3 regions of the Affinirhizobium gouqiense genome follow, and region 2 is predicted to be linked to each of the others. Evidence: predicted binding sites of a transcription regulator. Region 2 holds the regulator's gene; each other region holds the start of a gene.

Region 1 (3,279 bases), 390 kb from region 2:
CGCGCGCGCCTTGCGTCAGCGCCTTCATCGTCACCAGCATGCGGGCGACATCCGGATGCTCGATGATCGGCGACATGCCCGATCCCGACCAGCCGGGCGCCTTGCCCTGGGTGCGTTCCTTCGCATACTGGATTGCCTTCTGGGTGGCAGCCTCGCAAATGGCGACGCCCTGCATGCCGACGGCAAGCCTTGCATTGTTCATCATGGTGAACATGCAGGCCAGACCCTTGTTCTCCTCGCCCACCAGATAGCCGACAGCCCCCGGCTCATCGCCGAAATGGCCGTCGCCATAGATCATGGTGCAGGTCGGCGAGCCATGAATGCCGATCTTGTGCTCGATGGAATGGCAGTGCAGGTCGTTGCGGGGCCCGAGCGAGCCATCGTCATTCACCAGGAATTTCGGCACGAGGAACAGGGAAATGCCACGTGTGCCGGCCGGCGCATCCGGCAGGCGGGCCAGCACCAGATGCACGATATTGTCGGTGATGTCGTGCTCGCCCCAGGTGATGTAGATCTTCTGGCCGAAGAGGCGATAGGTGCCGTCGTCGCGGCGTTCCGCGCGCGTCTTCATCACGCCGAGATCGGAGCCGGCATGCGGTTCCGTCAGGTTCATCGTCCCGGTCCATTCACCGGATACCATTTTGGGCAGATAGCGGTTCTTCAAGGCCTCCGAACCATGCGCCGTGACGGCGTCGACGGCGCCCATGGTCAGCGTCGGGCCCAGCGCAAAGGCCATGGAACCGGCATTCCACATTTCCAGCGCCGCGACATTGAGCATATGCGGCAGGCCCTGGCCGCCGAAATCGGGCGCGGCCGTCAGCGAATTCCAGCCGCCTTCGGCCCAATGGCGATAGAGCTTGTCCCAGCCCTCCGGCACGATGACCTTGCCATCCACCAGCCTGGCGCCCTGGCGGTCGCCGATCTCGGCCAGCGGCGCGACTTCTTCCGTGGCGAAGCGGCCCGCTTCGGACAGAATGGCATCCACCAGATCCTCGCTGAGATCGCCCAGCCGGCCATCGGCAATGGCGGGCGACAATCCCGCCACGTGCTTCAGCGTGAATGCAATCTCTTCCACCGGCGCTCTGTACATGGCATGCTCCTCCGCAATCGCTTGTACCGATATCAAGTCCCTTGATCCGCCTCGGCAAAGGTCCCGACCTTGGTCCGGGACGCGCACCGCTATCGGCCGCAAGACCTCCTCTGATCGCCGGCTCCCACAGCGGCTTTCCCGCCCAGCGCCGGCCGATCCTCGCTCTACCGGCTAATTGATTTTTACGTAAACGTCAAACGTTTTGCCGCATGGCCTGCCCGTCTTGCCGCTCTTGCGCAGCCTCGTCCGCCCGCTTCGGCAGCCCTTCTCCACCCTGTCCCGAAGCCCGCTTTCGGCGGCTCTCTTCCGTGGTTCTCCTTGGTGGTTCTCTTCGGCAGTCTCCTTGCCTGCGGATATATCCGGCTCCGTCATCAGCCTGTCATGGCTTCCGCAGTAACCGCATTTGGAACGCTTCTAACCAAGTCGGGAGACGATCATGAGTGACATCGACAAGAGCAGACTGTCCTGGGACGAGTGGGACGAATTGCAGAACCCGCCGCCGGCCGAGACCGATTTCGACCGCGTTGTCGAATCGGCCCTGTCCCGCCGTGGCTTTCTCGGCGGCGTGCTCGCCTTCGGCTCGGCGGCCGCCGCCATGGGCACGCTCGGCAATGTGATGAGTTCGACTGCGGCTCATGCCCAGGGACAGGCGCAGACCGCCGCGACCTCGCGCTTCCCGTTCAAGCCGGTGCCGATCGCAACCGACCACACGATCCATGTTCCGGAAGGCTATTCGTGGAAGCCGCTCGCCAAATGGGGCCAGCCGCTGTTCAAGGACGTGCCGGATGTCGATCCGGTCAAGGGCGTGAGCCTTGAACACTCCGACAAGGTGTTCGGCGAAAACACCGACGGCATGGAGCTTTTCGTGGTCGGCGACCATCAGCTGATCGCCGTCAACCACGAATATGTGAACCCGGAGATCAACCTTCCCCATCGCGAAAAGGGCAATCCGGCCAATCTCGATGAAGTGCGCATCCTGCAGAACATGCAGGGCGTGACGGTGATGGAAGTGGCCGAAGGCGACAATGGCTGGGAGATCGTCGTCGACAGCCCGTTCAACCGCCGCATTCATCACAATACGCCGATGAAGATCTCCGGCCCGGCCGCCGGTTCCGATCTCATCAAGACCGCTGCAGATCCGAACGGCACCGACTGTCTGGGCACCTTCAACAATTGCGGCGCCGGCCGCACGCCCTGGGGCACCTATCTGACCTGCGAGGAGAACTTCAACGGCTATTTCGGCACCACCAATGCCGAGTTCAAGATGCCGGCGGATTACAAGCGTTATGGCATTGCCGCCGAAACCCGCTATGCCTACGAGAAGTTCGACGAGCGCTTCGACGTGGCCAAGAACCCGAACGAACCGCGCCGCGCCGGCTATATCGTCGAAATCGATCCGTCGAATCCCACTTCGGTGCCGGTCAAACGCACCGCCCTCGGCCGCATCAAGCATGAGAATGCCGCCGTGGTGGTTGCCCGCGACGGGCGCGTGGTGGTCTATATGGGCGACGACGAGCGGGGCGAGTTCCTCTACAAATATGTCTCGAACGGCATTTATGTACCGGGCGGCGATACGTCGACCCTGCTGGACGAGGGCACGCTCTTCGTTGCGAAGTTTGCCGATGACGGCACCGGCGAATGGCTGGCGCTGACGCCCGAGACGACCGGCATGAAGATGGACGAGATCAGCGTCTTCACCCGCCAGGCCGCCTCCAAGGTGGGCGCCACGACGATGGACCGGCCGGAATGGGTGGCGATCAACCCGGTCGCCATCGAAGCCTATTGCGCGCTGACCAACAACAGCAACCGTGCCGTCACGAAGGACGGCAAGATGCGGACCAATGCCGGCGGCGATGTCATGGCCATCAATGCCGCAAACCCGCGCGAGAAGAACGAATATGGCCAGATCGTCCGCTGGTACCCGGAGGGCGACGACCACGCCGATGGCAGGTTCAAATGGGACCTGTTCTGCATGGCCGGCAATCCGGCCGTGCACAAGGATGCCTATGCCGGCTCCTCGAACATCAACGAAGGCAATATGTTCAACTCGCCGGACGGCATGATGTTCGACTCGACCGGCCTGCTGTGGATCCAGACCGACGGCGAGGACACCAATGAAGGCAATTTTGCCGGCCAGGGCAATAACCAGATGCTGGCGGGCGACCCGGCGACGGGCCGCATCGAGCGCT
Region 2 (3,279 bases):
TGTCCGGCCAAATGCTGATGTCCTGCGGACGGTGGTCCGCAAGACCCCTGACGGCCGGCCCCGGGCAGTGCGATCGGCTGCCAGGACCTGGCGGAGGGGATGAAAGGCGCATTGCATGCTCGCGCCGGAAGCATGAGCGCGCATTTGATATTCCGGAAATGCCGCCGCTTCGCGATGAGAGGCCGAGCCCCCACCACGGCGCAGGTATCTGGATGCGACAGCATCCCGGGCACGCAATCTCCATCCCTGATCTTTTGCTTACACGAAGCGCGATCATGCCTTAGTCGAGCATTCGCATTTTCAGCAATCACAGGTCCAGCAACCACATATCGAGCATCCGAGCTGAGATCCGACAGAAGCGGACCTATGAGGCTCGGTCGTGCAGGGCTCGGTCATGCAGAACCAGTCACGCAGGCTTGGTGGGGTTGGCCCGGTCATGCAGGCTTTGTCAGGCAGGCTTGCTCATGCAGGCCCAGTCACGCAGGCTTAGCCAGGTTGACTTGGTGAGGTAGGCCCGGCCAAGTCGATCAGAGAGGCCAGGTCATTGCAGATCCCGCCTGTGACAGCCGTTTGCCCATGATCCCGACATGAAAGCCGCTAATGGCCGCGACGGATCACCGCGCCGACACCGGTGACGACCGTGACGACCGTGACGACGCCATTGGCCGATCGGCAGGGCACTGTCATCCTCTCTGCCCTTCACCGCCGCGATCCCAACCGGATCGAGAGCCGGCTCAGGCTTCCATGGAATAGCCTGCGCCGCGCACGGTGCGGATGACATCCTGCATATTGGAGAAGTTGAGCGCCTTGCGCAGACGTCCGACATGCACATCGACCGTGCGTTCGTCCACGTAGATATCGTGGCCCCAGACTCCGTCCAGCAGTTGCGACCGGGAAAACACCCGGCCTGGCGAGGCCATCAGGAATTCCAGAAGCCGGAATTCGGTCGGCCCCAGGCGCACTTCGCGGCTCTTGCGATGCACACGATGCGTTTCGCGATCAAGCTCGATATCGCCGCAACGCAGGACGGAGGAGAGCACTTCCGGGCGCGCCCGGCGCAGCATGGCCTTCACCCGCGCCATCAGCTCCGGCGTCGAGAAAGGCTTAACCACGTAATCATCGGCGCCGGTCGCCAAGCCTCGCACCCGCTCGCTCTCTTCGCCGCGCGCCGTCAGCATGATGATCGGCAGGCGCTCCGTTTCCGGACGCATCCGGAGCCGGCGGCACAGCTCGATGCCGGAGACGCCCGGCAGCATCCAGTCCAGGATCAGAAGATCCGGCAGGCGCTCCTGAAGCCGGATTTCCGCTTCATCACCCCGCAGGATCGTCTCCACCTCATAACCTTCGGCCTCAAGGTTGTAACGCAGGAGCACGCTCAGCGCTTCCTCATCCTCAACAACCGCAATCTTCGGCAGCATGTCTTACACATCCTTCACATTGGCAGCCGATCGCAGCCTTATTCGGCAACGGCACCCAGCATGTTCGACGTGTCATCCTTCGGGCGCTCGCCCTCCGGCGCCGCACCGGTGGCGATGTAATAAATGGTCTCGGCAATGTTCGTGGCATGGTCGCCGATGCGCTCTATGTTCTTGGCGCAGAACAGGAGATGCGTGCAGGTGGTGATGTTGCGGGGATCTTCCATCATATAGGTCAGGAGTTCGCGGAACAGCGAGGTGTACATCGCATCGATTTCCTCGTCGCGCTGGCGGATCGCCTCGGCCTTCTCCACCGAACGGCTGGAAAAGACGTCCAGCACTTCCTTCAGCTGTACCAGCGCCAGATCCGAGAGATGCTCCAGCCCCCGCGCCAGCTTGCGCGGCACGCCCGTGCCCTGAACTGCAATCACCCGCTTGGCAGTGTTCTTGCCCAGATCACCGACCCGCTCCAGATCCGAAGCAATGCGCAGGATGCCGACGATCTCGCGCAGATCGCCCGCCATGGGCTGGCGGCGGGCGATCGTCACGATCGACTTTTCCTGGATCTCGCGCTCGGCATGATCGAGAATCACATCGTCCGAGATCACCTTCTGAGCCAGGGCGCTGTCAGAATTCACCAGCGCACGCACCGCATCGGAGCACATCTGCTCCGCAAGCCCGCCCATTTCCGATATGCGGCGGTTCAGATATTTCAGGTCCTCGTCAAAGGCCGAGAGGATATGGGTGGGGGACATGATGCTTCCTCGGGAATAGAGTTGATCGGCAGGCTTCAGGCGAAGCGAAAGGCCTCAGCCGAAACGGCCCATGATGTAATCCTGTGTGCGCTGATCGTCTGGATTGGTGAACATCTTGTCGGTGTCGTTCTCCTCGACCAGCAGGCCCAGATGGAACATGGCGGTGCGCTGGGAGACGCGCGCCGCCTGCTGCATGGAATGGGTGACGATCACGATGGTGAAATTCGTCCGCAACTCGTGGATCAGCTCCTCCACCTTGGCCGTGGCGATCGGATCGAGAGCCGAGCAAGGCTCGTCCATCAGGATGATTTCCGGCGATACGGCAACCGCGCGGGCAATGCACAGACGCTGCTGCTGGCCGCCGGACAGACCGGTGCCCGATTCATGCAGGCGATCCTTCACTTCATTCCAAAGCCCCGCCTTCTGCAGGGAGGATGCGACGATCTCGTCGAGGTCTGACTTCTTGCGCGCAAGGCCATGAATGCGCGGGCCATAGGCCACGTTCTCATAGATGGATTTCGGAAACGGATTGGGCTTCTGGAAGACCATGCCGACCTTCGCCCGCAGCTGCACCGGATCCACCTTGGGATCATAGATGTTCTCGCCGTCGATGAGGATATTGCCTTCCACCCGGCAGCTGTCGATCGTGTCGTTCATCCGGTTGATGCAGCGCAGGAAGGTCGACTTGCCGCAACCCGACGGACCGATGAAGGCCGTGACCGAGCGCGGCCGGATTTCGATATTCACATCGCGGATCGCTTGCTTCTCGCCATAAAAGACCTGGACGTTGCGCGCGGAAATCTTGGAGTCGATCATGACTGCTGCCTTCGTAGTCGTCGTATTCATCGTTGATATATTGTTCATCATCAGGAATTCTCCCTCTACCAACGACGCTCGTAGCGGCGACGCAAGATGATTGCGGACAAATTCATCAAAATCAGGAAGACCAGCAAGACGATGATGGCACCGGAGGCACGTTCGATGAAGGCCGGGTCGCCACGCTGGGTCCAGTTATAGACCTGGACCGGCAAAGCCGAGGCCGGGTCGAAGAAGCCTTCCGGCGGTCCGGCCGGATAATCGCGGACAAAGGCCACCATGCCGATCAGCAG
Region 3 (3,279 bases), 160 kb from region 2:
CGCAGCGCAGCTATCGCCTCGGGCAGACGAGCATTGCCGCCCGGCCTCTGGAGCCGGCGCTCTATCTGGTGGCGACGCCGATCGGCAATCTGGGCGATATTACCCTGCGCGCGCTCGAGACCCTTGCGGGGGCCGATGTGCTCGCCTGCGAAGATACGCGGGTGACGCGGGTGCTGCTGGATCGCTATGGCATCGTTACGCGTCCCTATGCCTATCACGAACATAATGCCGACGAGGCCGGGCCGCGGCTCATCGCGGCGCTGGATCGGGGGCAATCGGTCGCGCTGGTCTCGGATGCCGGAACGCCGCTTGTCTCCGATCCGGGCTACCGGCTTGGACAGCTCGCTTTGGAGGCCGGCTACAAGGTTGTTCCCATTCCCGGGCCCTCCGCGCCGCTGGCGGCGCTGGTCGGTTCCGGCCTTCCCTCCGATGCCTTCCTGTTTGCCGGCTTCCTGCCGGTCAAGGAAAAGGGACGGCGGGACCGGCTGGCGGAGCTCTCCAAGATCCCGTCGACCCTGATCTTCTTCGAATCGCCCCATCGCCTCGGCGATACGCTTGTCATTGCTGCTGACGTGCTGGGACCGACGCGATCCGCCTGTGTCTGCCGCGAGCTCACCAAGACCTTCGAGGAGTTCCGCCGCGGGTCGCTCGGCGATCTGGCGCAGCAGTATCAGGATGCCACGGTCAAGGGCGAGGTCGTGCTGGTCATCGGCCCGCCGGATTATGACGATGTCCCTGCGGCCGTCGATGTGGATATTCTGCTCAAGGAACTGTCGCAATCCATGCCGGCAACCAAGGCTGCCGCCGAGGCGGCAAGGCTGACCGGCCTGTCGCGCCGCGATCTCTACCAGCGGCTGGTCGAACTGAAGGATGGCGATGCGGTCTGACAGGCAAGGGCTCCGCCGTCGCAAGGCCGAGCGCGATGGGCGCCACGCCGAACTATTCGCCGCGCTGTTTCTTCGCCTGAAGGGCTATCGAATCATTGCCCTGCGCTACCGCACTCCGGTGGGAGAAATCGACATTATTGCCCGAAAAGGCAGTCTCGTCGCCTTTGTCGAAGTCAAACTCCGCAGATCTTCCGGGGAGGCGGTGGATGCCGTTGGTCTTGCAACGCAACAGCGCATTCGCGCCGCAGGAAACCGGTGGCTTATGCAACAGCGCGACGCTCATCTTCTATCTCTGCGCTTCGATATTATTGCAATGCAGCAATGGACGCTGCCCCGGCATTTTGTGGACGCTTTCTGAAAGTGTTGCAAAGCTGTGCAATGTGAGGCTTAACTGTATTAGTGCTGTCATAAAAGAACGCTAAGCAGCCGCATCCGACCTACCGGAGAAGAGGGAGATACCCATGTTGAAGAAGCTAACTTTCGCCGCAGCCGCACTCGCGCTGTCGGCGACCACCTCGCTTGCCGCCACCGAAGTCACCTGGTGGCATGCCATGGGCGGTGAACTGGGCAAGAAGCTTGAGGAAATCGCAGCGAAGTTCAATGAAAGCCAGGCCGATTATAAGGTCGTGCCGGTCTATAAGGGTTCCTATCCGGAAACCCTGACGGCGGCGATCGCGGCCTTCCGCGCCAATCAGCAGCCGGCCATCGTGCAGGTTTTCGAAGTCGGCACCGGCACGATGATGGCTGCCAAGGGCGCCGTCTATCCGGTCTACAAGCTGATGGCCGATCAGGGCGAGAGCTTCGACAAGAGCGCCTATCTGGCGCCGGTCGTCGGCTATTATTCCGATACGGAAGGCAATATCCTGTCGCTGCCGTTCAATTCGTCCACGCCTATCCTCTATTATAACAAGGACGTGTTCAAGAAGGCCGGCCTTGATCCGGAAGTCTCGCCGAAGACCTGGGAAGAGGTCGAGCAGTTCTCGAAGAAGATCGTATCCTCGGGTGCGGCCAAGTGCGGCTTTACCTCGGCCTGGATCACCTGGGTGCAGACCGAGAACCTGTCGGCTCTGCACGACCAGCCCTTCGGCACGCTGGACAATGGCTTTGGCGGTCTGAAGACCGAATTCACCTTCAATGGCAAGGTTCAGGTCAAGCACTGGGGCAATCTGAAGAAGTGGCAGGATGAAGGCCTCTTCAAGTATGGCGGCCCGGTGGGCGGCGATCAGGCGGCAACCATGTTCTACGCCCAGGAATGCGCAATGACGATGAACTCGTCGGCCGGTCGCGCAGGCGTCATCAACAATGCCAAGGATTTCACGCCGGGCTTCGGTCCGCTTCCCTATTATGCGGATGAAATCAAGGAGCCGAAGAACTCCATCATCGGCGGCGCCACCCTGTGGGTCCTGAACGGCAAGGACAAGGACGTCTACAAGGGCGTTGCCAAGTTCTTCTCCTACCTGTCCAAGCCGGATGTCCAGGCGGACTGGCACCAGTTCACCGGCTATCTGCCGATCACCAATGCCGCCTACGAACTCGGCAAGACCCAGGGCTATTACGCCAAGAACCCGGGTTCCGACATTGCCATCGAGCAGATCACCCGCGGCACGCCAAGCGCCAATTCCAAGGGCGTTCGCTTCGGCAACTTCACCCAGGTTCGCACGATCGTGGATGAGGAATTCCAGGGCCTGCTCGCCGGCAACAAGGATGCCAAGCAGGCACTCGACAGTGCCGTCTCGCGCGGCAACAAGCTGCTTCGCGAATTCGAAGCCGCCAACTGAGCCAACCAAGCCTGACGGAGGGCCGGCTTTTGCCGGTCCTCCCCGCATTTCCCACCGGACATTTTTGGGCTGGGCTCAATGAACACCAAGAAAACCACCTTCAACAACCGGCTGCTGCCTTATCTGCTGCTGGCGCCCCAGCTCTTCATCACGCTGGTCTTCTTCATCTGGCCTGCCGGACAGGCGGTCAAATCCTCCTTCGAGCGCGAAGATCCGTTCGGCCTGTCGACCGTCTTTGTCGGCCTGCTGCATTACCAGCGTCTATTCGAAGATCCGAATTATCTCAGCGCCCTGTCCCGCACCGCCGTCTTCGCCGTGTCGGTCACCGCCCTGTCGATGATCCTCGGCCTGGCCTTCGCCGCCGCAGTCGATCGCCTGATGCGCAGCGGCAAGATCTATACGACACTCCTGGTCTGGCCCTATGCGGTGGCCCCCGTCGTGGCCGGTGTCCTGTGGTGGTTCCTGTTCAACAGCACCACGGGCCTCATGCCGTTCTTCCTGGAAAAGATCGGCATTCATTGGGATCATGATCTCAACGGCACTCAGGCCATGATCCTGATCATCATTGCGGCGGCCTGGAAGCAGGTCTCCTACAATTTCCTGTTCTTCCTTGC

Evidence for each region. The regulator PhoB, encoded in region 2, activates phosphate uptake and scavenging genes when phosphate is short. The targets are predictions, from matches to a motif close to TGTCATNNANCTGTCAT.
Region 1: QTJ18_RS08525 (PhoX family protein) is a predicted target of PhoB. The motif match lies at 1,457-1,473, and genes of this name have one in related genera.
Region 3: ugpB (sn-glycerol-3-phosphate ABC transporter substrate-binding protein UgpB) is a predicted target of PhoB. The motif match lies at 1,280-1,296, and genes of this name have one in related genera.

Annotation. Positions count from the first base shown of each region.
Region 1 is NZ_CP129382.1:55,253-58,531, reverse strand. It holds gene QTJ18_RS08530 (acyl-CoA dehydrogenase family protein) at 1-1,090, opposite strand, end outside; gene QTJ18_RS08525 (PhoX family protein) at 1,527-3,279, shown strand, end outside.
Region 2 is NZ_CP129382.1:3,310,940-3,314,218, reverse strand. It holds gene phoB (phosphate regulon transcriptional regulator PhoB) at 735-1,418, opposite strand; gene phoU (phosphate signaling complex protein PhoU) at 1,457-2,170, opposite strand; gene pstB (phosphate ABC transporter ATP-binding protein PstB) at 2,225-3,016, opposite strand; gene pstA (phosphate ABC transporter permease PstA) at 3,052-3,279, opposite strand, start outside.
Region 3 is NZ_CP129382.1:3,155,348-3,158,626, forward strand. It holds gene rsmI (16S rRNA (cytidine(1402)-2'-O)-methyltransferase) at 1-887, shown strand, start outside; gene QTJ18_RS23265 (YraN family protein) at 877-1,245, shown strand; gene ugpB (sn-glycerol-3-phosphate ABC transporter substrate-binding protein UgpB) at 1,349-2,665, shown strand; gene ugpA (sn-glycerol-3-phosphate ABC transporter permease UgpA) at 2,744-3,279, shown strand, end outside.